DNA from 4 places in the Solibacillus sp. FSL R7-0668 genome. Region 1 is predicted to be linked to each of the others. Evidence: riboswitches for the same ligand, from Rfam matches in the RefSeq annotation. Region 1 holds a riboswitch; each other region holds the start of a gene.
The links. Region 1 has a riboswitch for S-adenosylmethionine ahead of MKX47_RS15260 (methionine ABC transporter ATP-binding protein). Riboswitches for the same ligand answer to the same signal wherever they lie in the genome.
Positions count from the first base shown of each region.

Region 2: it holds a riboswitch for S-adenosylmethionine, as region 1 does, so the genes downstream of both, MKX47_RS01715 (O-acetylhomoserine aminocarboxypropyltransferase/cysteine synthase family protein) here and MKX47_RS15260 (methionine ABC transporter ATP-binding protein) in region 1, are expected to answer to the same signal.
Region 3: it holds a riboswitch for S-adenosylmethionine, as region 1 does, so the genes downstream of both, metA (homoserine O-acetyltransferase MetA) here and MKX47_RS15260 (methionine ABC transporter ATP-binding protein) in region 1, are expected to answer to the same signal.
Region 4: it holds a riboswitch for S-adenosylmethionine, as region 1 does, so the genes downstream of both, MKX47_RS18525 (methionine ABC transporter ATP-binding protein) here and MKX47_RS15260 (methionine ABC transporter ATP-binding protein) in region 1, are expected to answer to the same signal.

Region 1 is NZ_JBBOUU010000001.1:3,029,017-3,036,526, reverse strand. Features, by position in the region: gene MKX47_RS15295 (acetyl-CoA C-acetyltransferase) at 1-70, shown strand, start outside; gene MKX47_RS15290 (acyl-CoA dehydrogenase family protein) at 124-1,905, shown strand; gene MKX47_RS15285 (phosphoglycerate mutase) at 2,051-2,281, shown strand; gene MKX47_RS15280 (arsenate reductase family protein) at 3,020-3,376, shown strand; gene gcvH (glycine cleavage system protein GcvH) at 3,457-3,837, shown strand; gene MKX47_RS15270 (toprim domain-containing protein) at 3,909-4,229, shown strand; gene MKX47_RS15265 (thioredoxin family protein) at 4,243-4,545, shown strand; SAM riboswitch class I at 4,607-4,710, shown strand; gene MKX47_RS15260 (methionine ABC transporter ATP-binding protein) at 4,851-5,879, shown strand; gene MKX47_RS15255 (methionine ABC transporter permease) at 5,872-6,540, shown strand; gene MKX47_RS15250 (MetQ/NlpA family ABC transporter substrate-binding protein) at 6,691-7,510, shown strand, end outside.
Region 2 is NZ_JBBOUU010000001.1:342,198-349,707, forward strand. Features, by position in the region: gene MKX47_RS01690 (hypothetical protein) at 1-632, shown strand, start outside; gene MKX47_RS01695 (hypothetical protein) at 652-1,086, opposite strand; gene MKX47_RS01700 (hypothetical protein) at 1,204-1,626, opposite strand; gene nfsA (oxygen-insensitive NADPH nitroreductase) at 1,812-2,546, opposite strand; gene MKX47_RS01710 (DASS family sodium-coupled anion symporter) at 2,639-4,138, opposite strand; SAM riboswitch class I at 4,555-4,670, shown strand; gene MKX47_RS01715 (O-acetylhomoserine aminocarboxypropyltransferase/cysteine synthase family protein) at 4,800-6,092, shown strand; gene MKX47_RS01720 (hypothetical protein) at 6,258-6,656, shown strand; gene MKX47_RS01725 (homoserine dehydrogenase) at 6,908-7,510, shown strand, end outside.
Region 3 is NZ_JBBOUU010000001.1:1,854,133-1,861,642, reverse strand. Features, by position in the region: gene MKX47_RS09025 (HesB/YadR/YfhF family protein) at 29-319, shown strand; gene MKX47_RS09020 (YczE/YyaS/YitT family protein) at 413-1,045, shown strand; gene MKX47_RS09015 (ABC transporter ATP-binding protein) at 1,234-2,004, shown strand; gene metA (homoserine O-acetyltransferase MetA) at 2,094-3,035, opposite strand; SAM riboswitch class I at 3,126-3,234, opposite strand; gene MKX47_RS09005 (DUF3307 domain-containing protein) at 3,315-4,256, opposite strand; gene MKX47_RS09000 (hypothetical protein) at 4,256-5,005, opposite strand; gene MKX47_RS08995 (nucleoside-diphosphate sugar epimerase) at 5,283-6,035, opposite strand; gene MKX47_RS08990 (AAA domain-containing protein) at 6,047-7,510, opposite strand, start outside.
Region 4 is NZ_JBBOUU010000001.1:3,716,406-3,723,915, reverse strand. Features, by position in the region: gene MKX47_RS18550 (glucose 1-dehydrogenase) at 1-217, shown strand, start outside; gene MKX47_RS18545 (NlpC/P60 family protein) at 489-2,045, shown strand; gene MKX47_RS18540 (M20 family metallopeptidase) at 2,125-3,327, opposite strand; gene MKX47_RS18535 (MetQ/NlpA family ABC transporter substrate-binding protein) at 3,343-4,194, opposite strand; gene MKX47_RS18530 (methionine ABC transporter permease) at 4,208-4,870, opposite strand; gene MKX47_RS18525 (methionine ABC transporter ATP-binding protein) at 4,860-5,885, opposite strand; SAM riboswitch class I at 5,998-6,099, opposite strand; gene MKX47_RS18520 (DUF948 domain-containing protein) at 6,294-6,695, shown strand; gene MKX47_RS18515 (glutathione peroxidase) at 6,752-7,297, opposite strand.

The DNA.
Region 1 (7,510 bases):
AAAATACGGTGTCGTAACAATGTGTATCGGCGGCGGTATGGGTGCAGCAGGCGTGTTTGAAGTACTGTAAGCAGAACGAAAACTAAAGGGAAATTCATAAAGGAAACTAGGGAGGAATTCATTATGGAACAAACAACAAACATCATTAGAGGTGGCGGCTTCTTAATCGAGGACGTAGAAATCGATCGCGTTATTACACCAGAGGACTTCACTGACGAGCAAAAAATGATTGCGCAAACAACGCAAGACTATGTAAATACAGAAGTTTTACCAGTAGTTGAAAACTTAGAGCACCATGAGTTCGAGCATTCGGTACGCCTTTTAAAAACAGCGGGTGAGCTAGGCTTATTAGCAGCGGATGTACCAGAAGAATACGAGGGCTTAGGCTTAGATAAAATTTCTTCAGCATTAATCGCTGAAAAAATGTCGCCAGCGGGTGGTTTCTCGATTACGCATGGTGCACATGTTGGGATCGGTTCTTTACCAATCGTATTATTCGGGAATCATGAGCAAAAAACACAATACTTACCGAAGTTAGCGTCTGGTGAATTAATCGCTGCTTATGCATTAACAGAGCCGGGTTCAGGTTCAGATGCATTAGGTGCAAAAACAACAGCGAAGTTAAACGAAGCAGGCACACATTACATCTTAAATGGTGAAAAGCAATGGATTACAAACGCGGGCTTTGCAGATGTATTTGTTGTTTACGCGAAAATCGACGGCGATAAATTTACAGCCTTTATTGTAGAACGTGCATATGCAGGCGTTTCTGTAGGTCCAGAAGAAAAGAAAATGGGTATCAAATCATCTTCTACACGTACGTTAATTTTAGAAGATGCACAAGTACCAGTGGAAAACGTATTAGGTGAGATTGGCCGTGGTCACGTCATCGCATTCAACATCTTAAATATCGGACGCTATAAATTAGGAGTAGGTACTGTAGGTGCTTCAAAACGTGCATTTGAGCTTGCAGTTGCTTATACAAACCAACGTCAACAATTCAAAACAAAGCTGTCTGATTTCAACTTAACAAAAGAAAAAATTGCAACAATGGCGTCTCATATTTATGCATCTGAATCATTAAACTATCGTACAGTGGGTTATTTCGAGGATCGTTTAAGCCAATTATCTGAAGCAGAGCAAAAAGACGGCAAAGTAATCGCTGGTGCTATTGCAGAGTATGCAATTGAATGCTCGATCGCAAAAGTATTTGGCTCCGAAACATTAGATTATGTAGCAGATGAAGCTGTGCAATTACACGGTGGCTACGGCTTTATGGCAGAGTACGAGGTAGAGCGCATTTACCGTGACTCTCGTATTAACCGTATTTTCGAAGGCACAAACGAAATCAACCGTATGATTGTGCCGGGTACATTTATGAAAAAAGCATTAAAAGGCGAGCTACCATTATTACAAGTAGCACAAGAGCTACAAAATGAGCTATTAATGTTAATGCCAGAGGAAATCGGCACAGAAGCATTAGCACAAGAGCTATATTTAGTGAAAAACGCCAAAAAAATTGCGGTACTTGCAGCAGGTGCAGCCGCTCAGCGCTTCGGAGCAAAATTAGATGCAGAACAAGAAATCCTTGTAAACATCGCAAACATTGCAAACCAACTATACGCAATGGAATCAGCAGTAATCCGTACGCAAAAAGCGATTGCTCGTGACGGTGAAGAAAAAGCAGCGCAAAAAATTCTATACACGCAAATTTTCTGCCAAGAAGCATTTGCTGAAATCGAAAAAGAAGCAAAAGAAACATTAATCGCATCGGTTGAAGGTGATGATGCACGTATGATTCTTTCAGCATTACGTAAATTAACGCGCAACAATCCATACAACTTAATTCCGAAAAAACGCGAAGCTTCAGTAAAATTAATCGAAGCGGAAAAATACATCGTTTAATCGGTCAATATAAACAAAAACGAGATGTGGCGTCCCACATCTCGTTTTAATTTGGATAACCAGCCATGACTGCTGATAGTATTTTTTCTGGAAGGAATTTACTGATTGATGAAGAATAGATAGGTAAGGGGAAGGGGCGATAAGTATGGAAGAAATCGATATAATCAACAAAGAAGCGATTAAAGCAGATTTAGCTCTTATCAAGACCTGTTTGAGGCTAATTAATCAAACCATTGTCATCAGCAAACAAAGAGGCGAAACCTTTACAGCCACTGAAAATGAGGGATTACATAAGTTAATCAATAAAATTGACCGAGACTTAAGCAAAATTAAGAAAAATATTCAATATGAACCAATGAATACGACGAAGAGCTAACTGCTTTGAACTAATCAAAAATGTCACATAGACTTATACAGAAATTTATTAATAATGCGATCCACATAATGACTGGAAATGAGCGTTTTTCAATACAAGATTTTAAATTAAGTGTGTTTTTCTACTAAAATTCGTTCTGCTACGCTACGGGAGGCGTGGCTTCAAAGCTTTTGAATAAAAGCTTTGCGACGAAAGCGGCAGCGACAGGAGCAACCTAATTTTCCGCGCACGCTTGAGCCCCCTCCGCGTCACTATGTTATAAAGCTAAGAGTGGTTTTAATGGCAAAGGTTTTGAAAAGATTATAGTGAATCAAACGAAATAATGTTAATAAGGTCAACTTTAGCCTAAAAAGGTTTTACCATAACACAATCATAGTAGATTATTTTATTCAAAGAGATAAATTTTGAACAAAATTACCCTATTGAAACAGCACCATATTTTATCTAACACCGCCGCCTCGCGAAAGCGCTAGCGGCAGCATTGAGCGCTTTTCATTTTATTAGAATGTCATATTTTAGTTTGGCGGGCCTTGCATGCGGCATTAAAGGCAGTAGTATGGACACGTACCACGTGGCCATAATGCTGTCATGCCGTAGCCCGCCAATAAGAATGCACACTGCACTTATTTTATTCATTGTTAATGGATGTCCACTTACTATTAATCGAATTTCGCTCGATTTGTTCTTATTTTTCGATTACAATAGAAAAAATTGAACTATACTAGGGGAGCAAAAAAAATGACAATTCAATTTATTCACTATCCAAAATGTACAACGTGTAAAAAAGCACAAAAATGGTTGGATGAAAACGGTATTGCCTACGAAGCTATTCACATCGTTGAACAAACGCCTTCTAAAGAACAACTTAAGGCATATTATGAAGCGAGTGGGCTGCCATTAAAGAAATTTTTTAATACATCAGGCATGAAATACCGTGAATTAGAATTAAAAGATAAATTACCGACAATGTCAGAAGAAGAGCAATTGGCGCTTTTAGCATCAGATGGTATGTTAATTAAACGTCCGCTTGTAACAGATGGTAAAAAATTAACATTAGGATTTAAGGAGTCTGACTTCTTGGAAACTTGGAAATAAACGTTGAATGTCGTTGAATTTCCGAACGAATTATGGCAAAATGAAGTTGAATGTACTACATATTACTTGGAGGTTTTCTCATGAGCACACCAAAAGAATTACGCTATACGAAAGAGCACGAATGGGTAAAAGTTGAAGGCAATAAAGCAACAATCGGTATTACAGACTTCGCACAATCTGAATTAGGCGACATCGTTTTCGTTGAGCTACCAGAAGTAGGCGACGAAATTGCTATAGATCAACCATTCGGTAGTGTTGAATCAGTAAAAACAGTTTCTGAACTTTACGCACCTGTGTCAGGTACAGTTGTTGCAGTAAACGAAGAATTATCAGATAGCCCTGAATTCGTTAATGAATCTCCATATGGTACAGCATGGATGATCACAATTGAGCTTTCTAATGAAGCAGAAGTTGAAGCATTAATGGACGCAGACGCTTACGCTGCATTAATCGAGCAATAATATTCCAACGTCAAAACCTAATATGTTTAGGTTTTGGCGTTTTTTGGTTATAAAATGATAGGGGTGCTTTCATGAGAAAATGTATCGTAGTAGAAGGACGGGCAGATAAGCTGAGAATCCAGCCGATTTTAGCTGAGGAAGTAACGATTCTTTGCACAAATGGCACAATTAGTGAAGTCGATTTAATTGATTTATTAGAAGCATACGAGCATGATGAAATCGTGACATTTTTTGATGCAGATAAAAATGGAGAAAAATTGCGTAAGCTCATGAATCGGGCATATCCAGAAGCGCAACAATTTATTATTCCGCAACAGTATATTGAGGTTGAAAAAACTCCGACCGTTATATTACGGGATCTATTACAGCAGGCTAAATTTTTAGTAAGATAGGAATGACATGACGATGGAGCAATGGACAAGAGAGCAGTGGGAGCAAAATGTGCAACAACATGAGCAAAGTGCATTTTTTATCTATACGCCCATGTGTGGAACATGCGATGTGGCTAAAAGAATACTAAAAGTAATTGAGAAATTACTCCCAGATTTACCGATAGGAATGGCAAATATCAATTATTTAGAAGAATTAGCGTATGATTTAAAAATCGAAAGTGTTCCTTGCTTATTAGTTTCTAATAAGGGGCAAATACAGGAAAAAATCTATGCATTTCAATCCGTACCATACTTGTATGAAATATTAAAAAAATAATTGACGAACCTGTTATCGCGTGTTAAAGTAACATTCATACAAAACAAACTTAATAGCGTTACTCTTATAGAGAGAGGTGGAGGGAAGTGCCCTATGAAACCCGGCAACCAGCAATTATGCAAAGGTGCCAATTCACACAAAGTGTTAAACTTTGAAAGATGAGAGAACGGTTCAACGTATAAATTTGCGAAACCTTTCTACTTGTCGTGGTAGAAAGGTTTTTTGTTTGTTCGAAGATGCGAACAACTACAAAAGTAATTATTGAACATAACGAGTAGGTTATTTCATGTAAAGGAGTTCAAGCGATGATTGAGATACAAAACATCACGAAAGTTTACAAAACAAAGAACGGCGATTTAACCGCTGTCAATGATGTAAGCTTATCGATTCATAAAGGCGAAATATACGGTATTATCGGCTACAGTGGAGCTGGTAAAAGTACAATGATTCGCTTATTAAACGGTTTAGAAAAGCCGACAACAGGTTCGGTCATTGTTAACGGGCAGGATATTGCCAAAGCTTCAGGCAATGAATTACGTGCCGCGCGCCAAAAGATTAGTATGATTTTCCAGCACTTTAATTTACTTTGGTCACGCACAGTTGAGGAAAACATTGCGTTTCCACTTGAAATTGCAGGTGTCCCAAAAGACAAGCGTGCACAGCGCGTAGAGGAACTTATTGAGCTAGTTGGTTTAAAGGGACGCGGAAAAGCATACCCGTCACAATTATCAGGTGGTCAAAAGCAGCGTGTCGGTATTGCCCGTGCACTTGCCAATAATCCTGAAGTATTGCTTTGTGACGAAGCAACGTCAGCACTCGATCCAGAAACAACGGAATCGATTTTAGATTTATTATTAGACATTAATAAGCAAATTGGTTTAACAATCGTGCTTATTACTCATGAAATGCATGTCATTCGTAAAATTTGTAACCGTGTCGCAGTAATGGAAGCAGGGAAAGTGGTAGAGCAAGGGGATGTACTGCAAGTGTTCCAACATCCTCAAGCACCGATTACGAAAAACTTCGTATCGCAAGCGGCTGGGGAAACACAGGAAACACAAGCATCACTCGAACAAATTTTAACGAATTATCCATCAGGGAAAATCGTAAAATTAACGTTTGCAGGCGCGACAACAGAGCAGCCGGTCATTTCCCAAATTATTAAGCAATTTGATGTGATTATTAATATTGTGCATGGCAAAATTTCAACGACAACGGGTGGTTCACTGGGTACATTATTTGTCCACATTGATGGGGACAAGCAGCAAATCCAGCAGGCACTCCAATTTTTAAAACAGCATGAAATCCAAATGGAGGTGATTGAGCATGATTAATCAATTATTTCCGAATGTCGATTGGGACAAGATGCTCGAAGCCACATACGAAACCTTGTATATGACAACAATCGCAACAGCAGTTACATTCGTATTGGGTATTTTAATCGGGATTGTCCTATTTTTAACGAGTGACAATCAGCTATGGGCCAATAAAATTGTTCACTTTTTAACGGGATCAATCGTTAATATTTTCCGTTCGATTCCGTTTATTGTGCTCATCATTTTATTAATTCCATTCACAAAATTTTTACTCGGTACAATTCGTGGTGCCAATGCGGCATTACCGGCTTTAATTATTGGGGCCGCACCGTTTTACGCGCGTATGGTATTAATCGCATTGCGTGAAATTGATAAAGGCGTCATTGAAGCCGCTCGTTCAATGGGTGCAAAAACATCAACAATTATTTGGAAAGTATTAATTCCAGAAAGCTTACCTGCTCTGATTTCAGGAATTACGGTAACAGCAGTAGCACTTGTAGGGTATACAGCAATGGCCGGCATTATTGGTGCAGGCGGTTTAGGGAACTTAGCCTTCCTTGATGGCTTCTCACGTAACCGTACAGATGTTACCTTCATGGCAACCATCATTATTTTAATCGTAGTATTTATCATTCAATTTATTGGTGATAACATTACAACAAAAGTTGATAAACGATAGTTCATGGCAAAGTGTCCATAATTATATTAGCCAGCTCTTTTTCGGACAAGCATCTCTTTTATGAGATGCCTTTGTAGAACGAAGAGTCAGAATCTAAGGAATGTTCCGTTAAGTGATGGCGACAAAAAATAAAGAATAGAGGGAAAAATGATGAAAAAATTATTATCTTCAGTACTTTTAGGGGCTTCTGTCCTTGCGTTAGCAGCATGTGGCACAGATGACAAATCAACAACAGGTAGCGAAATAGAAAAAGAAACAGATGGTGGAGCAACAGAGCCAACGACATTAGTAGTAGGTGCTTCAAATACACCTCATGCAGTTATTTTAGAACAAGTTCAACCAATTTTAGAAAAGCAAGGTATTGAATTAGAAATCGAAACTTACCAAGATTATGTATTACCAAATCAAGACTTAGAATCTGGTGATTTAGACGCCAACTATTTCCAACACATTCCGTATTTTGAAGGTCAAAAAGCAGAATTTAACTATGACTTCGCAAATGCTGGTGGCATTCATATCGAGCCAATCGGTATTTATTCTGAAAAATATGCCTCTTTAGAAGAGCTTCCTGAAGGCGCAACAATTCTTTTATCTAACTCTGTAGCTGACCACGGTCGTATGCTTTCATTACTTGAAGCACAAGGGTTAATCAAGCTAGCAGAAGGAATCGACAAAACAGCAGCGGAAATTAAAGACATTGCTGAAAATCCAAAAAACTTTGTGTTTGATTATGATTTAGCGCCAGAAATGTTAGTACAAATGTATAAAAATGGAGAAGGCGATGCGGTATTAATTAACTCAAACTTCGCAATCGACAACGGTATTAACCCATTAGAAGATGCAATCGCAATCGAGTCTGGTGATTCACCATACGTGAACATTATTGCTGTTCAATCAGGTGACGAGAATTCAGAAGAAATCAAAGCATTAGTTGAAGCATTACATTCTCAAGAAATCCAAGACTTCATCG
Region 2 (7,510 bases), 2.7 Mb from region 1:
TGGAAGACGGCGAAATGTATTACTTCACGGATTTCACGAGTCCAAAAGAGGGCGTGGATTCGATGCTAGGTTACGCGCTGACAAATGCGCGTACAGGGCAGGCAACGTACTATACAGGGAACTTAGAGGAGTCTTACATGGATTCACAGGGAGCGCTTGACATCATCGAGAAGAAGTTCGTGGAAAAAGAATGGGAAGGCGAAATGCCGATTCTCTATAATTTCTATGGGGAAGCGAGCTGGCTATCTGCTGTATTAGATGCGAATGGCTTCTTGCAAAACTATTTCATTGTATCCGCTGCTAATCCTGAGATTTCTGCGTATGGTACGACACCAAACGAAGCGTTAAAGCTATATAAAACAGCGCTTAGCCGCGGAGGCAGTACAGTGGATGGGACGTCAAATGCAGAGGAAGCAAAGGCCACTGTGGAGGTAGTACGTGTGTATAAAGAGCGTGTGGGGGATTTCACCATCGTATCCTTCCTAACGACAACAGGTGAAAACTTTATCGTCAGCTCAGAGGTTGTGCCGTTTGCGATTTATTTACAAGAGGGTGATCAGGTAGCAATCACCTACGCCAAAACTGGAGAGACCTTCCAGCCGATAAAAGCATTGCAAATTAAAGGCTTATAGCAAAAAGGAGAGCGCGATTTTAGCGTTCTCCTTTTATTTTTTCAAAATCCCTTATATAATCAAGCATTTTCTTGCGACGCATTTCGATATGCTCGTTTGAATACAACGTAATCTTTAAGAACTTTTGACGTTGTTCAGCCAACACTTTACGGGCATGTTGGTATAACTCGGCAGGCTCATGATCTAATATGTATTTTAAATGGAACAGCTGCATCAATGCGACTTCGGGATCTTCTAAATTGCAGACAAATTTGATGTTCCAAATATGTGTGTGTGAAATATATTGATTTACATAGGTAGTGGCTGCTTCGTATTTTATGTCATCGATATGCGGTGCGAGCTGCTGATGGATGTCCTTTAGCGCGGTGTTAATATCGACAATTTGTAAGGATAGCTTGCGTACAGATTTTAAGTGCTGACGCTCCATTGATTTCGCTACAAAATTTGAACTCATTTGAAATCCTCCTGACAGTTTCCTAACAATATTCTACCAAAAATAGTACTAGTGGTTTTAGGTACAATAGATTGATTTTTTTACTAAATTTTCTTGTTACAAGATTCCATTGGATGCTTAATGCTTATTATTTTGCTGCTCATAGTTATGGATATAGTCACGTATCTTACCTTCACGTAAGATTAACTGCTCATTTGAGTAAAGCATCATATGATGAAATTTATTCGTTAACTCCTCTAAATTGGAGCGAATGGATGTGTGTAGGTGAGCAGGCTCAGCAAGTAAAATGAATTTTAGATGGAAAATCTGCATCAAGGCCACTTCAGGGTTTTCGAGATTATTGTAGAATTTGAGATTCCAAATATGCGTATGCGAGATATATTGGTTGGCATAGGAGGAAATGGCTTCGTATTTTGATGCATCGATATGTGGTGCGATTTGATCATGCAGCACTTTCAAATTTTCATTGAGCGTTGCGATCTGTAGAGGATATCGGCGTATCGTTTTTAAATGTGATTTGGATGTAATCGTGATGCTCATTTTAAATCATTCCTTTATTTTTATGTTAAGCTATTTCGTAAAACAGACCAAATCTCCATAGAAATAATAAATGCTTTTAGTTCTATTATCCTGTTGCTATTATAGGCATATATTAAAATAGAATCAAATTTTTTAAAAACAAAAAAGATACACCGCTTTAGTTTAAAGGGTGTATCTTATAATTATTATTTCCAAGTAAAGCCTTGTGATGCTAAGAAGTCTTTAATGAACGGACGTTTTTGATCAATGAGGAAATCGGCCATTTGCTTTGTCCAAGTAGCTAGCTTTTGATTGGATGAACGGCTTGCGTAGTAGCTTTCCATTGTCGCATCATATTCAGCAAGTAATGTATCATATTTTTCCACATCATAGCTGTTTTCATGTAGGACGGCTGCTACCGGCAAACGCGGCTTTGTTTCGTTGCGTTTCGTTGGTGTACCGATAGTCATCGCAAACAGAGGGAACACATATTCAGGTAAATTGAATAGCTCGCTAATTTCTTTTGGATTTGTACGTGCACCGCCAATATAGCAAATGCCGTAGCCCATCGACTCTGCTGCGATAACAAAGTTTTGTGCGAATAATGATACATCCGCAACCCCAACAAGTACGTTTTCAGCAGAATCCGCTACGATGTCGACACCATGCATTTTCCCAGCCACATGTAGTCGCTTGAAGTCTACGCAAAATAGGAATGATGCGCCCGCTGTTCCAAATTGAAATTCATTTTTTGATAGTTCGCCAAGCTGTTTCTTTTTCTCTTCATCTGTTACCCAAATGACGCTATAGGCTTGTACGAAATGTGAGCTTGCGGCCATTTGAGCGGTTTCGATTAAGTCGATAACGGTTTCCTTTGAAATTTCCTCGCCTGTATATTTCCGAACAGATGAGTGACTACGTAATAATTCTCTAGTTTCCACGTGAACATCTCCCTTGTATGTATTGCTAATAAAAAAAGCTTAAAGGATTTCTCCTTTAAGCTTATTTTAGTCAATTTTCGGATTGAAGTCGATTACAATAATCCGAGCCATTTCCAATAAGTTGCACTGAAAATGATAATTAAGATAAAGCCGAAAATGGTTAATGGAATCCCTGATTTTAAGAAATCCTTTGTTGTGAATGCACCGGTACCATAAGCGAGCATGTTTTGTGGCGCACTTACAGGTAATAAGAAACCGAAGCAAATGACGAATTGCTGAATCAGAACGAAGCCAATTTGGTTTTCAACCGGTATTGGTAAGCTTAAGGCTAATGCGATAAATACCGGAATTAGCGCCGAAGCTAAACTTGTTGCGGATGCGAAGCCTAAGTGAATCACGATGTTAAAGATTGTGACTAATGCGATTGTTGCTAAAATCGGCATTGTATCTAGGCCAAGTGAGCCGAAAATCGTATCGGATAACCAAGCGGCCCCTTTTGTGTTTAATAATGTAGTACCTAATGAAATCCCTACCGCAAAGACAATTAATGTACCCCAGTCAATACGGCTAGAAGCTTCTTGCCAGTTGAACACGCCTACTTTAGGAGCTAATAAAAAGGCAATCGCGATAATTGTTACGGTTGTTGTATCGAATGGATGTACTTTACCTTCTGTTGCCCAGAAGAATAAAAGGACTAATGTTGTAATGATTAATGTTATTTCTTTGCGTTTTAATGGGCCAAGCTCTGTTAACTGCTTGCGGATGACATCTTTACCGCTTGAAATATTATCTGTTTCCGGTTTGATTAATTTGATCATGACGAAGAATAAAACAACGGACATGATGGCAGAAAATGGCGCAGCATACATGAACCACTCGCCCCATGTAATATCGATACCGAATTCTGTTTTAATGAAGCCAAGTGCAATTAAGTTTTGTGCTGCTGCTGTTTTAATCCCGATATTCCAAATCGAAACAGCCTGTGCTGCGGTAATGACTAATAATGCGGCAAGCTTACTTTCCTTAGTTAAACCAAATGCCGCGACAATTCCTAATAAAATCGGTACAACTGCACCCGCTCGAGCTGTTGCACTTGGTACAACGAATGCTAAAACGATTGCGACTAAAATCGCACCAAATACTAATGCATTTGTTTTTGTTCCAACTAATGATAATACCCAAAGTGCGATTCGTTTATGTAAATTAGTAATTTGCATCGCAGCTGCTAAAAAGAGCGCCATCCCAACAAGTGCGACCGCCGAGCTACTAAAACCACCTAATGCTAATTTTAGTGCACTGCTTGTCCCCATTTGAACAGATGGATCTTCCATACTTGGTGCCAAACCAAGGAGCACAGCGATTAATGCTAAAATCATGGCTGAGCTAACCGGGTATGCTACCGCTTCAGTTACCCATAAAATAACGGCAAATGCTAAAATCGCTAAGGCTCGTTGACCAGCAACAGGTAAATCACCGTCATTTGGTAAGAGCGTAATCGTAATGAGTGCGGCAAATGCAAGTAAAATCCAAAGCGGCTTTAAATTACGTTTTTGTTCAGTGGAACTTGAATTTTTTTCACTGATTGCTGCCATTATAATAGCCTCCTTTTCACTCTATAAAGTTTTGTTTTGTATAATAATTTGGGTGAAGACATTTTCTAGAGATAAAGATATGACAAGATGACTTGTATAAGTATCAATGTGTTATCTCAACAAAGATATGTAAAATAAAGTATTTGTCATTGTTTATTATAGCAATAAATGGAGATTCCTGATGTTAATATTTAGTGAATTTTATTGTTTTAAAATAAATAAATTACTAGCTAGATTAAAGGAGAAAGATAGAAATATTTAAGTTAAAATAGAAAAATATGCGTTTTTTACTTGGTTGGATTGAGTGTTCAGAAAAAGAGAAAAAATAAATTTCAGAAAATTTATGAATTTCATATTGACGAATGGAAATGTTCTGTTTTATACTGTGAAACAACGATGGAACATAAATCACATATCTCTTATCAAGAGCGGCTGAGGGAATAGGCCCTATGAAAGCCCAGCAACCAGTGAGTGATGAACTGACTAAGGTGCTACGTCCTACAAAATGAACAATCATTTTGGCAGATAAGAGGAGGTTAACTTGCTCATATGCGGGGGACGCTCTTCTTAACTGAAGAGGGTCTCCCTTTTTTCATTTAAAAATGGACCCTCCTCAAAATAACACCGATTTCACCATCGATTAATTTTAGGAGGCAATATAATGACAAACTTACGACCAGAAACATTATTACTACATGGAGGTCAAAAGCCAGATCCAGTAACAGGTGCGATTGCTGTCCCGATTTACCGCTCGACGGCTTATGCATTTAAGGACACTGCTCATGCGCAACGTCTTTTTGCATTAGAAGAGCCGGGGAATATTTATTCACGCATTATGAACCCAACTGTAGGTGCTTTTGAAGAGCGCGTGGCGTTATTAGAAGGCGGAACAGCGGCAGTAGCACTTTCATCTGGTGCAGCGGCAGTAGCGTTTTCAATCTTAAACTTAGCGGGCGCGGGCGATGAAATCGTGGCAGCGGGTTCACTTTATGGTGGTACGTATAATTTATTTGCGACAACATTACCTCGCTACGGTATTACAGTGAAATTTGTGGATGAATCCGATCCAGAAAACTTCCGTGCAGCGATTACTGACAAGACAAAAGCAGTATACGCAGAAATTATTGGTAACCCGAGCTTAAAGGTATTAGATATTGAAGCGGTAGCAAATATCGCGCATGATAACGGTCTACCATTATTAATCGATAGCACATTTGCTTCGCCATATGGTAGTAACCCAATTGAGTTTGGCGCGGATGTTGTCATTCACTCTGCAACAAAATGGATTGGCGGTCACGGTACTACAATTGGTGGTGTCGTAGTAGATGCCGGTAAATTTGATTGGACACAGGGCAAGCACCCAGGCTATACAGAGCCAGACGCTTCTTATCACGGAATTCGTTATGGAATTGACACTCGTGCTGCAGCATTTGCCACAAAGCTTCGTGTACAATTACTACGCGATTTTGGTCCGACTTTATCAGCAGACGCAGCATTTAACTTCTTACAAGGGCTAGAAACGCTTCATTTGCGTATTGTCCGTCATAATGAAAACACACAAAAAGTAGCCGAGTATTTAAAAAACCACCCATTCGTGGAATACGTCAACTACAATGGCTTTGAAGATTTTGCTACACATGACTTAGCGAAAAAGTATTTAAAAAATGGCTTCGGCTCAATCATTACATTCGGTATTAAAGGTGGACGTGAAGCAGGGCGTCAAGTCATTGATAATGTGCAATTATTCTCACACGTAGCAAACGTAGGGGATGCGCGTTCGTTAATTATTCACCCAGCAAGTACAACACACCAACAGCTATCTGTGGAAGAATTGAAAATTGCAGGCGTATCAGAGGAGCTCATTCGCTTATCGATCGGCCTAGAAGCAGCAGAAGATATTATTGCAGATTTAGAACAAGCATTAGCTAAGGTAGCAACAGCTATAAACGCTTAATATAATAGAAGAAACTCGCTTGTAAGTTCCCATTCGAAATACAAGCGAATTTTCTAATAATTAATCCCTAGTATTTTAATGAGTTTTATTGACAACCTTAAAACCAAGTAATACAATAGGAATATAAGTTGATATTCACAAATAAACGAAAAGGAGTTGTTCAACATGGGAAAAGTTTATAGCGCACAAAACGTTGCTGCTTACATCATCTATGAATTAAATGAAGAAAAGGAATTCGTGAACGCTTGTTCAATCCAACAAATTTTGGCGGATGTGAATGCGATGTGGCACAGCGTTTTTGGACACCATGCTTTCTCAGAAACAACTCATGATTTTCTCAAATTTGGCTACACGGTACAAGAAGTAGCAGATGAATATAAAGAGCATGGTACAGCACATATTTTAGAACCTGCAAAAGAATGGTTTTTAAAATATGGTGAATTTCAATTAGTGCAACGCCCATACGCAGTGCCTAATTTTTCAGTGAAAGAAGAAATTGTGATGCATAAAATTTTAACTGCCTACCGTTTACGTACCTATAATTTAGTAAATGTGGCCGTTTGAAATATTTCTCAAGCACTGGTAAGTCCCCCTTGCCGGTGCTTTTTGCTATTTTATAATAAGATTTGAATGATTAATGACTTTTTACAGAAAACAAATGTCTTTCTAGGAGAGATTTTTCTTGTTTTCGTGTATTATATAGGATAGAATTTTCTTTAAGATAAATTATTTGAATTATTTATTAATTTCTCGGACGCAATTACGCCGAGGTGAAATTGAATATCGTTTGTTTTTTGAATTTGGAGGAGAAAGGCATGGCAACAATCAAGGCAGCCATTTTAGGATTTGGCACAGTAGGTCAGGGGATTTACCATATTTTAAATGAGAAGAGGCAGGAGCTCCGCGAAAAGTTAGGCGTTGAGCTAGAGGTCGCAAAGATTTTGGTAACAGATGCGAGCCGTGAGCGTGTACCGGGCACAAAGCATTTAATGACAGAGTCAATGGACGAGGTTTTAGCAGAGAAGGGCCTACAAGTCGTGTTTGAGGCGATCGTCAATGAAGAGCCAGCATTTGGCTATTTAAAACGTGCGGTGGAAGCAAAATGCCACGTGATAACAGCAAACAAAGTAATGTTTGCGAAGCGTGGAGAAGAATTAGAGGCTTTAGCAAAGGCAAACGGTGTGTTCGTAGGGTTCGAAGCATCCGTAGCTGGCGGTGTGCCGATCATTAAAACAATGAAAAATATTTTACTTGTTAATGATGTGAGTCGCGTACAAGGTATTTTAAACGGAACGACAAATTATATTCTTACAAAAATGCGTGCAGAGGGCTGGAGCTTTGAGCAGGCATTACAGGAGGCACAGCGCTTAGGCTATGCAGAGGCGGACCCATTCAATGATGTGTCAGGTCAGGATGCC
Region 3 (7,510 bases), 1.2 Mb from region 1:
CGTCAAAAAGAATAATGAGGTGAATCACATGGAAATTAAATTAACAAATGATGCAATTAATTGGTTCAAGCAAGAATTAGAAGCACAATCAGGGGATTATATTCGCTTTTATGCACGCTATGGCGGTTCTTCCCCATTTCACGAAGGGTTTTCACTTGGAATGAATCGCGAACAGCCTCATGAAATTGGGATTGAAACGGTTGTGGAGGACATTCATTTTTATATTGAAAAAACGGATGAGTGGTTTTTTAACGATCATCACCTAATCGTCAATGTCGATACAACGAACGACGAGCTCAGCTACTCCTACGAAAAATAGTTTAAATTTTTCAAATATATTGTAATCCCTGTTTTGGCATATTAACTCGTTATAATATACAAGTCGAACTTTATGAACAACGAGGGATTGCAATTGAATGTAAAACAAGGTTTTTATTGGCGCTGTGTATTTTTTATTACCGGCATTATTATTTTATCGCTTGGTGTCGCATTAACGATTAAAGCACAAGTTCTAGGCGTCGGTTCTTGGGACGTGCTGCACATTGGCCTGCAGAAGAATTTCGGCTTAACCGTAGGAACTTGGTCGATTATTTTAGGCTTAATCATTTTAGCCATTGATGCGCTATTGACGAAGCGTTTACCGAAAATCGGAACGTATTTAGATATGTTTTTGACCGGGATTTTTATCGATATTTTTTTATATATGCTCCCAGATTTACATCATCTCTTTGAACAAACATTAGCATTTATTGTTGGAATTGTTCTATTGGGCTTTGGCTGTGGGATGTATATGGTCGCAAATTTAGGGATTGGCCCACGTGACACATTAATGTTACTGCTTGTTCACCGCCTTGGCTGGACAGTTAACCGTGCACGCACAACAATTGAGGTTACCGTAGCAATCATTGGTTTTTTACTAGGTGGTCCAATTGGTGTAGGTACCGTCTTTATGGCATTGGGCTTAGGACCTGTTGTTCAATGGGCTTTACGATTAAATGAAAAACTATTTTTCCGCGCTTCAGGAACGGAAAGTGCGATTTTATAAGGGATTGTAGGCTTGCTCATAACGCCTTAAACTTATCAACTGAGCTAGTGTGAATGCGGTGTATGACCGAATTCATGCTAGCTTTTTTCCTTTATTTATTACAAATTTGTGTATATTGCCTCCATTGGCACTATTTCCTTTTCGTTTTTAGAAAAAAGGTGCATAGTTTAAGGTGGAGGTGTTTGTAAATGATACATATCGAAAACATTAAGCTCTATCGCAATGAAAAATTAATTTTGGACCGATTAAATTGGCAGGTTGAAAAAAATCAACATTGGGCCATTTTAGGCTTAAACGGCTCTGGCAAAACCACTTTATTAAAGGTCATTAATGGCTATATCTGGCCAAACGAAGGCAAAGTACAAGTATTAGGTGAAACCTATGGCGAGACCTATATTCCGAAACTGCGTCGTCGAATTGGCTGGGTCAGCAATGCGATGATTGATAATTTAAACTGGCAGGATAATGCCATTGAAATTGTGTTAAGTGGCAAATTTGGAGCGTTACGCTTATTTGAGGAAGTGAGTGAAGCCGAAATTGAAGAAGCAGTACGGATTATGAAACAATTTAACTGTGATCACTTAGCGAATAAAACATTCGAGTATTTATCACAAGGCGAACGTCAACGCATTCAGATTTCACGCGCAATTATGGCCAATCCGGACATTCTCATTTTAGATGAACCGTGTGGTGGCTTAGATATCATAGAACGAGAAAATTTACTACAAACAATCGAACAAATTGCAGGTCGTGAAAACTGCCCAACCCTTATCTATGTCACCCATCATGTAGAAGAAATATTGCCCTGTTTCCAGCATGTGCTATTGATGAAAGATGGTAAGGACGCTGCTACTGGTACACGTGAGCAAATTTTAACCGAGCCCGTATTAAGCAACTTCTTTGGTCGTGACGTAAGCTTACAAATCCAACGTGACCGCGCCTGGATAGCGGTAAAATAAGCTTTCAAATAAAAACGCACTCAGACGAATTGAATGAGGTTATACCCACCTCACCTACATTTCATTTCGTCTGAGCTGCGATTCGCTACTTAAATATGAAACTCAATCTGCTCCTCTACATAATGCCAATCATATGGTGTTTCTTGATATACATAATAATTTAGCCAGTTGTAAAATAATAAATGCGAGTGTGCACGCCAAACATTTTTCGGCGCTTGCTGTGGGTCATTATTTGGGAAGTAATTGACCGGAATCTCTGTATTTTCTGGATCTTTTTCCATGTCACGGAAATATTCATCCGATAACGTCGTCGCATCGTATTCCAGATGCCCCGTGATCATAATATGCTTATTATTTTTAGATTGCGCAATAAAGACCCCCGCATCGTCTGAATAGCTGAGTAAACGTAAATCAGGATGCGCTCTTACTTCTTCAATCGATACAGATGTATGGCGCGAATGCGGTGCGACATATTCATCGCTAAAGCCTCGCACTAAATCTACGGTTAGATCCGTAATCACATGCGAATAAATGCCCGAGCATTTTTTCGGAAGCTCAAACTTACCAATGCCAAAGTGGTGGTATAACGCCGCCTGTGCGCCCCAACAAATATGCATGATGGATGTAACGTTTTTATCAGCCCAATCCATTACCTGTGTAATTTCCTGCCAATAGCCCACTTCTTCAAATTCCATCTTTTCCACTGGTGCCCCTGTGATGATTAAACCATCATAACGACGATGCTTCACCTCATCAAAGGTTTGATAAAATGTATCTAAATGTGATTTTGATACATTTTTCGATTCATAGGTAGCCGTATTTAAAAAGGTAACATTCACTTGCAGTGGCGTATTACCTAGTAAACGTAATAACTGTAGCTCCGTTTTTTCTTTCTCAGGCATTAAGTTAAACACCAAAATATTTAATGGTCGGATTTGTTGTGTTTTCGCGCGGTCCTCTTCCATCACGAAAATTTTCTCTTGTCTTAATAGCTCGCCAGCCGGTAAACTTTTTGGAATATTAATTGGCATCGCTTGTTCCCCCTCAATTTTTGTACATTTTATACAAATCAAAAAGCCTCTCATTTCCAGCGTAAACAGAAATGAGAGGCTTTTAAACCGAACTTATCTGCCAAGGGAAGTCCCCTTGCTGGAATTAGCACCTTTCTAACCATGTTAGAGGTTGCTGAAACATCAACGGGCCAAGTCCCTCCGCTTCTCTTGATAAGACTATTAAATTGTCATAAGTGTACCATGTTAGGCTAATTTTCGCAATAATTCTAATAAAAAATTTTTTTGAGCTATGCTTATTTACAACCAAATAAATTTCATTACAAATCCAGCTGTAATTCCTAATATGATGCTTAACATCGTACCTATTAAATAATATTCAGAAAAACTTTTATCATCAAATTGTTTGAATCTCGTTAAGGCTTTCATTGCGATTAAAAATCCAATACTAGATAAATTGTTGGATACACAAAGTATTAATATTAAATTTCTTTCTAAGATACCTATCCACATCCCAGCTTTTGGGGGTGAGTCACTAATTAAAGATATTTTTTTATTCAATTTTACATCATCTTCTATTTTAGTTACATATTGATCTAATTGTTTTTCAATATCTTTTTCATTAAAACCATCGTATTTCAAGTTTGTATTGCTCGAAGTAAACTTTCCTTCAACTGTTGTTTCTATGATTTTGTTTGTTGGTCTAAATTCTGTTAACATTTTCCCGATAAGGTGTCCAGAAAAATATGAATTTATTAACAAAATAATCAAAGTAATAATAATCTTTGATTGAAAATTCAAATCTAAAGGTTGACCTGAAGCAATAGAGTTAAATAATTTGCTTAGTTTACTTTCAAAATCGTCAAATAGAACAATAGTGAATATAACAATGCTAACAATATGAATGATTTGGTCTACGATATACAATAATGTTAGTCTCATTGAAATTTGATACTTACTAATATCCGTACGCTTTTCAATATGGTCATTTAACTTTTCTTTTGTTAAATCCGTTAATAGGTGGATTAAACAAATAATAAAAATATAAACTACCAGTAGGACATCATATTCAATTAAACCTAATATAATACTCATTATCGTTAGCATTACATATGTTAATAAATGTATCGCTACATGTTGAAAGACTGCTGCAGGTCCTTCCTTCTTTTTGGCTACCATTTCACTCGATTGAAATGGATAATCCGCTATAAAATGTCCTAATATAAATAGTAAAATTAACATTATTTATATCCCTGTCCCAATCGGAATTGCTCAATATTTCTTCTTAATTCCAGCTCGAATTTCTTCTGTTTTTCTTGTATTTTATTTTCAGGATTTAATTGTATTTCTTTTGAATTTAATAAGTCATATAAAGATTCAGAAGCATCTAATATTAAATCTGTTTTCCCCACAGTAAAATGCTCCCAAACTGTAGAAGTTGATTTATTTAATGTAAGTGCAACTTCCTTTTGTGAGCGTAAAAGACTATATAGACCTAAAATCTCTCTTTGCTTCGTTGTTTGCTTTAAAATGGCTGCACTTTGTAAATTTAGAATAGAGTTAATTAATTGACGTTCTATATTTTCAAATTTATTTAACGGGTTCATTTCTATTAATTTTGTACGAGTTTTATCTTCTTTAATTAAATTATTGGCCAATCTTGCATTTTTCACAAGCATATTATTCCACTTATCAATATCGATAGTATTTATATTATCTTCAATCACCCCAAATGAAATACCGAAATAGGGCATATTGTCTTCATATTTCCAATTATAAACCATATAATTTGCTATCACGAGTGCATTAGAATAACCCTCAACTACACAGATTATTTCATCGCCCATTCTATGTTTAACTGCTATTTTTATAGTATTGTTATTCGCTAACACATCTTGCCATTCTGATAGATACTCACTTAATTCTTGACCATTTCGAAATTTACTTGAATTTGTAACATCTAATATAAATACTGAAACCGCTGTTCCCATCCGTACCCCTCCTTCAATTATAGTATCTATATACAGTATACCGCATAAATTCGGGTTGTAGACCTAATATATTACCGATTCGGTTCTAGAACCGGATTTATTACGAATTCGGTTTGTAGACCGATTATATAGGTGCTTAATCTGGCTAATCTTGCAACAGCTTATCATTCAACTAACTTATAAACAATAGGCAAAATTCACCTGAATAGTTGACATTATCTCAAACAATAAAAAACCTGTTCTAAATAGTAATAGAACAGATTTTTTAATATAGCTGCTAAAGAGCATCTTCTATTTTCTTTTCCACTTCAAACAACAAAGCTTCCAACTGCGCATCCCACTCACCTGTTAGCGTATTATAGACGCGGGCAAACTGATGATTTTCCGCCTTCTGATGTGCGATAAAGCAAATGACTGGAACATCATTAATTTGTACAGAGTCAGAGCTTACAATGCTTGTTATTGTTGTTGACACTTCATCGTCAGCTAACGGTTGGTCTGACAATTGCTGGTGAATATATTGAATCAGCATCGCCTCATCGACCGCTACGATTTCATCAGAATAAATTGTCGGAAATACTTCCGGAAACTGCTCCAGCTCCTCAAACTGTTCTAAATCGCCTTCTAAAATGGCTTCATGCAATGGACTGTATTGTACAAAATAGCTCGTTTCATCGAGTTCTTCTTCAAAAATGCCACTCGCTAATTGGGCTTCTCCTTTAGCCGTTAACAAGTAAAACTCTTCTTTTTTTATCATCCCAAGACGCAGCATTTTATTCGTCAAATCATGAATAAATAGCGGCTCGACAAGTAAAATATCTGCTAAAAGCTCGGCATTTGTGAGCCTTGCTTTGTTAAATGAAACCAACATCATCTTCATCAAAATATCCATCGCATTGCGAATAACTGGGTGATACTTCACTTCAATTGTATGCACCGGAATGGCATAATTTATTTGCTTTTCAATTGTAACATCGTTTTGCTGTAAAATTTGCTGCTGCAATTTTTCTGTTAAACTTTGTAAATCCATACTGAACTCCTTTAACCAATTGCGTAATAGCCGTTTTGCTGCTTGACGGTATTTAATACATGTCGATACATCGTACGTACTTTTTCTGCTTTCGGACGCTCGGTAAACATGTCAACACTACCAATCATAATTAGTAGTTCACGCGCGCGCGATAACGCAACATTTAAACGACGATAATCCTTCGCAAATCCGATTTCCCCGCGCTCATTGTCATGATTTCGCACCATGCTGACAAGAATGACATCCATCTCCATTCCTTGGAATTTATCGACAGAGCCAGTTCGAATGTGTAAATGTGGCACATGGAGTTCCTGGTCAATTAAACGATTAATGCGCTTTACCTGCTCGGCATAGAACGAAATAACCCCAACTGATTTTAATGCATCCTTAGCAATTAACCCCTCAGCCTTCGCTTTTTCAGTTGCTTCATTAATTTCAAGCAGTTGCTCTTTTATTTGCGCTAATTCAGCCTCATTAAATAAACTTGACCCTTCCTTCATGCGCTGTTCAAAATTCGATTTATTGTTGGCAATATCGAGCCATAACAAATGATGATTTCGCGTAATTTTGGATGTCGTTAAATAATGATCGCGCACAGCATCCGAATCTTCTAAACCGCATTGCAAGCGTTCGGATTCCTGCTCATAAAACGGTGTGATTGTCTCCATAATGTTCGTATGCATTCGATATTGGAGGGCTAGCATCGTTTTATTTTGCGCGGGTAAATTATTGTATAAGCGTTCAAATAGCGATTCTTCGAGTAATTTTTCAAGCTCTCTTTTTTCTTCAAATGTCGTACTTTCCTTCACAACTTGCTCTAATGTTTCCTCGAACGTCGCATCGCCAACAAGCGGTGGTAGCTGATGATGATCCCCTACAAGAATAATTTTTGCCCCTTTAAGCATAGGTAGCAATAATTCAGGCGGTGTCGCTTTTGACACTTCATCAATAATGACGACATCAAAGGTTGGATAATTGTCCATGAATTCCTTATTAGCAGACGCAACACATGTTGTACCTATAACGTTCGCATGCTTTACATATAACTTTCGAATTTCGTCTAAGTCATACTCGTTTGCCTCTTTTAGCAGACCATGCCATTCATTTTGAAGCTCGGCTGTTACAGGCAACAAGTCAATTTTCACTTGCAACGTTGCGATTAACGCTTGTAAACGTTCGATTTGTGCATTTACTTCCAAAATCGCTTGCTCTGGATTTGATTTTGTTAGGAGCTCCAATTCCGCTCGACGTTTTTCAAGTTGTACACCCTCACTATTGAATGCTTTAAAGCGAGCTGTCAATTCCTCAACAGTTGCTGTACCAAGTGCAATTTGCTCATTCAGCACCGTCAGTTCCTCTGATTTTTTAGCCAATTGCGTGTCCAGCTTTTCACGATTTTGACGCTGTGTTTCCACCTTCATTTGTTCGAGTTCATTGGTCGCCAATATTTCTTGTAATTCCGATATTGTTTGCGT
Region 4 (7,510 bases), 690 kb from region 1:
CATCGCCCCAGCACAAGTGGATACAGGTATGACACAATCAATTGAAGGCTATGATATGTTTGGTCTAGGACAGGCATCACGTGGAGTAAAAGGCATTATGCACCGCGTTGCACAGCCAGAAGAAATTGCAAACATCGCCCTATTTTTAGCAAGTGATGAATCATCGTATATTAATGGTGTTGTTTTAGCTGCAGATGGCGGCTGGAGCGCTTATTAATCCAACGTATATAATAGTAAAAGAAGCTCCCAACTGAGGGGGCTTTTTTTATTGGCGTTGAAAAGCGAGATATAGCGCAATATGTCGCAAAATGTTTCACGTGAAAAACGTTCTTTTTTGACAAAATATAAGCTATAAAATAATAATACGCTATAAAACATATGTATCTTTACAATTAATCTATTATTTTATAATAAATGGTATATATTTAATGTAGTGATAGAAAAAATAGTAAGACATATTGTCGAAAATAAAAGAACGAGGTGGAGAGATGATTAAAAAAATAATGATGCAAATGCTTGTAATAACCCTTATTCTTACAAGTGCTGCTTCAATCAGTCAGGCCAAAACCTTTAAAGATGTGCCCGACGATTCCAAATTACATGAAGAATTAATGGTTTTAAGCGATTATGGTGCCATTACATTAACACCAGATAAGCCCCTTCGAGTAAATGATGCCATTACGCGCTATGAAATGGCTGAATTTTTAGTACGCACACTGCAATTAGAGCCAGATTTCAGTAGTATTCCTACATTTTTAGATGTTAAGGCAGATGATAAAAGAATGCCTGTCATTGCGGCCATTTCTCAGGCAAAAATTATGAACGGCTATGATGGAAAGTTTAATCCAGATGTTACGGTAACACGTGCGCAAGCGGTAAAACTTTTGGCACAAGTTTATGGTTTAACTGGGGAAGCATCACAAGCATATACAGATATTCCAAAAAATCATCCTGCTTATTTTGCCGTGCAAGCTTTTATTGCCAATCAAATTATTATACCAGCGAAAAATGAAAAATTTAAACCGAATGCAATGATGACACGTGGACAGTTTGCTTCGTACTTAGCCCGAATTATGGAACCTTTTATACGCATAACGGAACCAGAACAGCCTGTATTTGAGAGCTGTGCAGTTGATACAGGGAAAAAACGCTATGTAGTCGATGTAGCCGTAACAAACTTATGGCATAATTCCAATCAGGCTCGTCAAGTGGACTACCCTTCAACGAAAAATCCAGTAGAAATGCAAAAATGGATTTCTTCAATGTCATTGTCACAAAAGAAATGGTTAGTAGGGAAAACTGATACACAAGCATTATATGGTGATGAAGTATCGCTTCTAGAGACAAAAGGAAATTGGCAACGTATTGCGGCAAAAGATCAATATGTGCCTTATTTAAAAGCCGGCTATCCGGGTTGGGTTCCCGTGTCACATGTGGCGGCAACGACAAAAAATTATGATGACTGTGCAAAAGCTATTATCACAGCAAAGAAAACGACATTATTAGACGAAGAAACACAAAAGTCGTTTTTAGATATTAGCTATGCCACGATATTACCAATCATCGACGAAGATGCGAAGTTCTTCTACGTAGAAACGCCAAGTGATGGGATCAAGCTATTAAAGAAAAGTGATGCCAAATCTTATCAAAACTATAGTGATCTACCAAAGCCAACTGCCGATACGATTATTAAAGAGGCTAAACGCTTTTTAGATTTACCTTATTTATGGGCAGGGACGTCCTCTTGGGGCTATGACTGCTCAGGCATTTTATACGGTGTGTTCCGAACACATGGTATTATGATTCCACGTGATTCGTTTTATCAGGCGACAGGCGGAAAAGCAGTCGCTAAGAAGGATTTAAAGCCTGGGGACCTTGTTTTTTTCGCTTATAATGGAGGAAAAGGGAAAGTGTATCATGTAGGGCTTTATCTTGGTAATGGAAAAATGCTGCATGCGCCACATTATGCATCTAAAGTAAAAATTGAATCGATGAATCAAGGTACGTATAAAAAGAATTACTCAGGTGCACGTCGTTATTTATAGTAGAAACGTTATTTCCGTGTCATTCACATACGAAAAACATCAACTCACGCTAAATTCATGTGAGTTGATGTTTTTTTCGTTATGTGTTTTTTTGCTCTAATGCTTTCTGATGGGCAACCTTAGCTTCCTCTATAAGGGAAGGGTTTTGTAAAAATGTGTGACCTGTTTGTGCAAGAGCAATGGCACCTGTAATAAGTGCTTGGTAACCTTGCTCAGAATTTGCTGCTTCACGGAATTCATTTGTATGTGCAACTAAATCATTCGGTCCGATTTTAATATAGCCGTGAGAAGTAGGGACTTCATAGCTAATATTTCCAGCATCTGTTGAGCCAGGTGAACGGTGACCGCGTGGATGAACGTCTTCTCCAAGTGCTGCTAGCTTTTCGGCTAAAATACGATCGGTTACTTCGTTGACAACAAGGTCTTTTACTTCGTTTTGGAAGCGTTCAATTTTCACTGTAGCCCCAGTTGCAAGTGCCGCACCCTCTGCAATTTTTCGGATTTTATTTGAAACTTCCACTGTTTTTGGCCAAGAAGTTGCACGAATGTAAAAGCGAGCTGATGCATATTCGGGTACGATATTCGGTGCATCTCCGCCATGTGTAATAATCCCATGAATGCGCACATCCGATGGTACATGCTGGCGTAGTGCGTTAATGCCATTAAATAATTGAATAACGGCGTCTAGTGCATTAATGCCTTTATCAGGTGAAGCCGATGCATGCGCTGCTTGTCCGTAAAAATGAAAGTCAAGAGGATCAACGGCAAGCGATTCATTTGTCACACCTGTTTTTCCAGAAGGGTGTAGCATGAAGGCTAAATCAACATCCTTTAAGTATCCGTGGCGTACAAAGCTGCCTTTCGCACTACCATTAGGACCGCCTTCTTCTGCAGGTGTCCCTAGTACGACAACCTTACCACCAGTTGTTGCAAGTGTATCAGCCAATGCGATTGCAGCAGCAACACTAGTTACACCAATAATATTATGACCGCAAGCATGACCTAAACCTGGTAATGCATCATATTCCGCTAAATAAGCAATTGTAGGACCAGGTTTGCCGCTATCTTTTTGTGCATAAAAAGAAGTTTCATGACCTGCAACCGCTGTTGTTACGTCAAAGTTTGCTTCTTCAAGAAGTGTCACAAGCTGTGCACTTGCAAACACCTCCTCATTTCCGATTTCCGGTTTGGCGTGAATAGCCTTACTTATTGCAATATATTTTTCACTATTTTGCTTTACTGAATTGGCAATGATTGCTTCGTTTTCTACGGTTACTGTCATGGAAATTCCTCCTTATTATTTCGATTGTGTTTTTAAGTCCTCGAATGTTTTTTGTAGCTCTTCGTCAGATAAGATTGTCATTAACTGACCGCCATTTGTATCTTCTGCAATGGCCTTTTCAATTTCTTCTGTATGGTAAAGCTCGATAATTTTTTGATACACTTCATTGTCTTTATCTTCTGCACGGGCAGCGATGATATTGACATATGGATAGACGCTTTCATCTTCGGCTAATTCGCGGTAAATTGGGTCTTCGCCTGGATTTAAGCCGGCTTGACCAGCAATACCGTTGTTAATGATGGCAGCTACGACATCAGGTAGTACTTGGGGTGTTTGTTGTGCTGTCATTGGGATAATGTCCAAGTTCAATTTGTTTGCTGTAATTTTCGTTGGATCACCGAATAGTCCAAAGTCATCTGCAAGTTCAATGAAGCCTGCTGATTCTAATAAACGTAATGCACGCGCTTGGTTTGATGGATCGTCTGGAATGGCAATTTTGTCGCCTTTTTTAATTTCCTTAATGTCTGTAATTTTTTCAGAGTATAAGCCAAGTGGCGCAAATACTGTAGAGCCAAGAGGAATTAATTCATTGCCGCTTTCGTTTACATAGCTTGCAAGGAATGAAATATGTTGGAATGCATTTAAATCAATTTCCCCTTGTGCTAATGCGTTATTAGGTAATGTGTAATCAGCGAACTCGACAAGCTCGATGTCAATGCCTTCTTTTTCTAATTTTTCTTCTAAAATGGGCCATTGTGCACCATCTGCACCGTTTACCCCGATTTTTATCACTTCGTTGTCATCCCCGCAAGCTGCTAATGCAAACACGGATAAAGCTGTAATCGCTGTTAATAAGATTTTTTTCATAATGATTGGACTCCTATCGTCTTAAAATTTTCTTTGCTAATGTATTGCCAAGCCATTGCGCCAGTTGAACTAAAACAATTAATATGACGACTGTGACGATCATGACACTACCATCAAATCGTTGGTAGCCATATGTGATGGCGATATGACCTAAACCACCGCCGCCAACTGTTCCTGCAATAGCTGAGAAATCGATTAAACTAATTGTGACAAATGTAAGCCCTAAAATAAGCGGCCCTAATGCTTCTGGTATTAATACGGTAAAGATAATTTGCAGTGGGCTAGCACCCATTGCTTTTGCTGCTTCAATTACACCGGGATCAATGCTAATTAAATTTGTTTCTACAATGCGGGCGATTCCGAACGCGGCAGCAATAGTCATTGGGAAGACGGCTGCACTAGTCCCAATTGTCGTCCCCATAACAATTCGTGTAAGTGGGGAAATGGCGACTAAGAAAATTAAAAAGGGTATCGGTCGCACAATATTGATTAACAGATTGAGTAAGTTAAATGTCAGCTTACTCTCTAGAATATTGTTTTCGCGTGTTACGAATAAGAGAATTCCTATCGAAATACCAAGAATTGAGCCGAAACCAAGCGTTAAAATAACCATATAAAGCGTTTCACCTGTTGCTTCTACAATCCTCGGCCAAAATGTATTCCAATCAACTTTCATGTAATTGTACCTCCTCGATTTCAACTTGCTGTGAAAGCTCGTCGATTACTTTTTTAACTTGCGTATCATTACCTTGGAACGAAATGAGTAAGTTACCAAACAATTTATTTTGTAACTCGCGTACCGAACCGTAAATAATATTGAATGGTACTTGATGTTTTTGCGTAATTTCGGATAGTAGAGGGTTATGTGTGAGTGACCCTTTAAATAGCACACGATATAAATGCTGACCACCAGATTGCTGCCATTCCTTTAAAATTTGCTCTGATGGGATATCCTGATGCACTGACTGAATAAAGCGTTGTGTTGTCGGGTGCTGAGGTTGTGTAAACACCTCATAAACATCGCCCTGCTCGATTACTTGTCCTTGCTCCATCACAGCGACACGGTTACAAATCGATTGAATGACATTCATTTCATGTGTAATTAATAAAACCGTAATGCCGAATTCTTCATTTACTCGTTTTAGTAGTTTTAAAATATCAGCCGTTGTTTCTGGGTCAAGTGCTGAGGTTGCTTCGTCACAGATAAGAATATCTGGATTTGTTGCAAGCGCACGAGCAATACCTACACGCTGCTTTTGCCCACCGGATAGTTGTTCAGGATAGTCACGTGCTTTTTCAGATAAGCCAACGAACTTTAAAAGCTCGGCTGTGCGACGTTCGATTTCTGCTTTTGGTGTACCTGCTAATTTCAGCGGATAGCCGATATTCCCCGCAACCGTTCTTGACGCCATTAAGTTAAAATTTTGGAAAATCATTCCAATGCGACGACGTAATTGGCGTAAGTCCTTTTGAGGGAGTGTTGCTAAATCGGTACCTTGAATTTTTACGGTGCCAGTTGAAGGCGTTTCAAGTAAATTCACCAGGCGTAATAATGTACTTTTGCCAGCACCACTAAACCCAATAATTCCAAAGATATCACCTTGGTCAATAGTTAAATTGACATCACGCACAGCATGAACTTCTCGATCCTTCGTTTTGAATATTTTTGATATATTCGAAAATTCAATCATTTTAAAACCCACCTTTACTAGAATGCTTGATGCGAAGCCTTCTTGAGACAATAAAAAAACTTTCGCATCTTGAAAATAAGATACGAAAGTTGAATAGTCATCAAAACTTTTGCTCTTATCTTCCAAGTGTATACTTGCAGGATTTGGCACAACGCTAAGACTAGCTGCTGCCGAGACTTCAAAGGGCCTGTCCCTCCATCTCTCTTGATAAGAAAATATGTAGTTGTCGTTTGCTATGAGTCTTATCATAAATCCAAGTAAACCACTTGTCAATATAAAAATTATATAATTTTTGTTTTTCTGAAAAATACGAATTGCCTACAAATGAATAGGATAAAAATTTACTTATCACTAGAGAGAAATGGGGTATCTATAATAAAATAAAGAAAATGAGTAGGAGGCGTTAAGGTGAATAGTTGGCTATTAGCTTCGGTAATCCTATTAATACTAGCAGTTGTTATACTAATCGTATGCATGATTGCAGTCATCAAGCCAATCAAAAATACAGTGACGGTTTTGCTTTCGCATGCAGATGGGATTCAAAAACAGATGAACGGCATTCAAACGCAAGCGATGCTTTTGTCAGCAACTGCCGAAAAAATGAAATACGATATTGAATACAAAAAGGAGACTGTGCAGGGCGTTGTACAATCTTTGAAAAATACGGGTGAAGTGCTAAATCAAATAAATGATTCCTCGCAGGCACTAACATCTAAAGTGATGCAAAAAGCAGCGGAGGACCCAGTACGCCAAGCGCAAGTGGAACAGTGGACAAATACCGCTATGGGTTTCTTAAAACGCAATGGATAGAAAAAAGCATACAGGATGAGGCGGCTAGTCCCGAACATCCTGTATGCTTTTGCTGTTTATAAAAGGCTTTCGATTGCTTTTTCTACATCTAACATGGAAGCATCAGGCTCAAATCGCTGAATCACCTTACCATTTTGGTCGACTAAAAACTTCGTGAAATTCCAACGAATATTGCGACCGATTAAGTAGTCCGGGTAATGCTCTTGAATGCGGTTATACAGCATTTTTTGTTGCATTGTTTGCTGTTCAAATTGAGGGCAATCGACTTCGTGCTTTAAATAATTGAATAATGCGTGTGTTTGGTTGCCATTCACTTGGACTTTATCGAAAACAGAATACGCTACACCATATTGCAGTTTGCATTGATTAGAAGTTGTTACGCCGTCCTCGGGGTTTTGGTTGCCAAACTGATCGCAAGGGAAAGCTAAAATTTCAAAGCCTTGGGGACTATACTTTTCGTAGAGCTTTTGCATATCTTCATATTGATATGTAAATTGGCATTGGCTTGCTGTGTTTGTTATTAGCATAATTTTGTTGCGGTACGTTTCCATTGATAATATGTCACCGTTTGGCTTTTGTACTAAGTAATTATAAATGCTCACTGAAATTCCTCCAATATGTATCTCATTTCCTCGTAATTATATAAAGATAACGGTTGCTTTTCCATAAAATTGATTTGTTCACACTAAAAAAGCTCGATGAAAACTGTTTCGAATTTTTTCATTGGATTTTTGTGTCGTGTCAAAAACATCAAATGAAAGCGTTTTTCTTCTGTACTACAACAGTAGATGCTCGCTCGTGGATTTTTTCTCTTG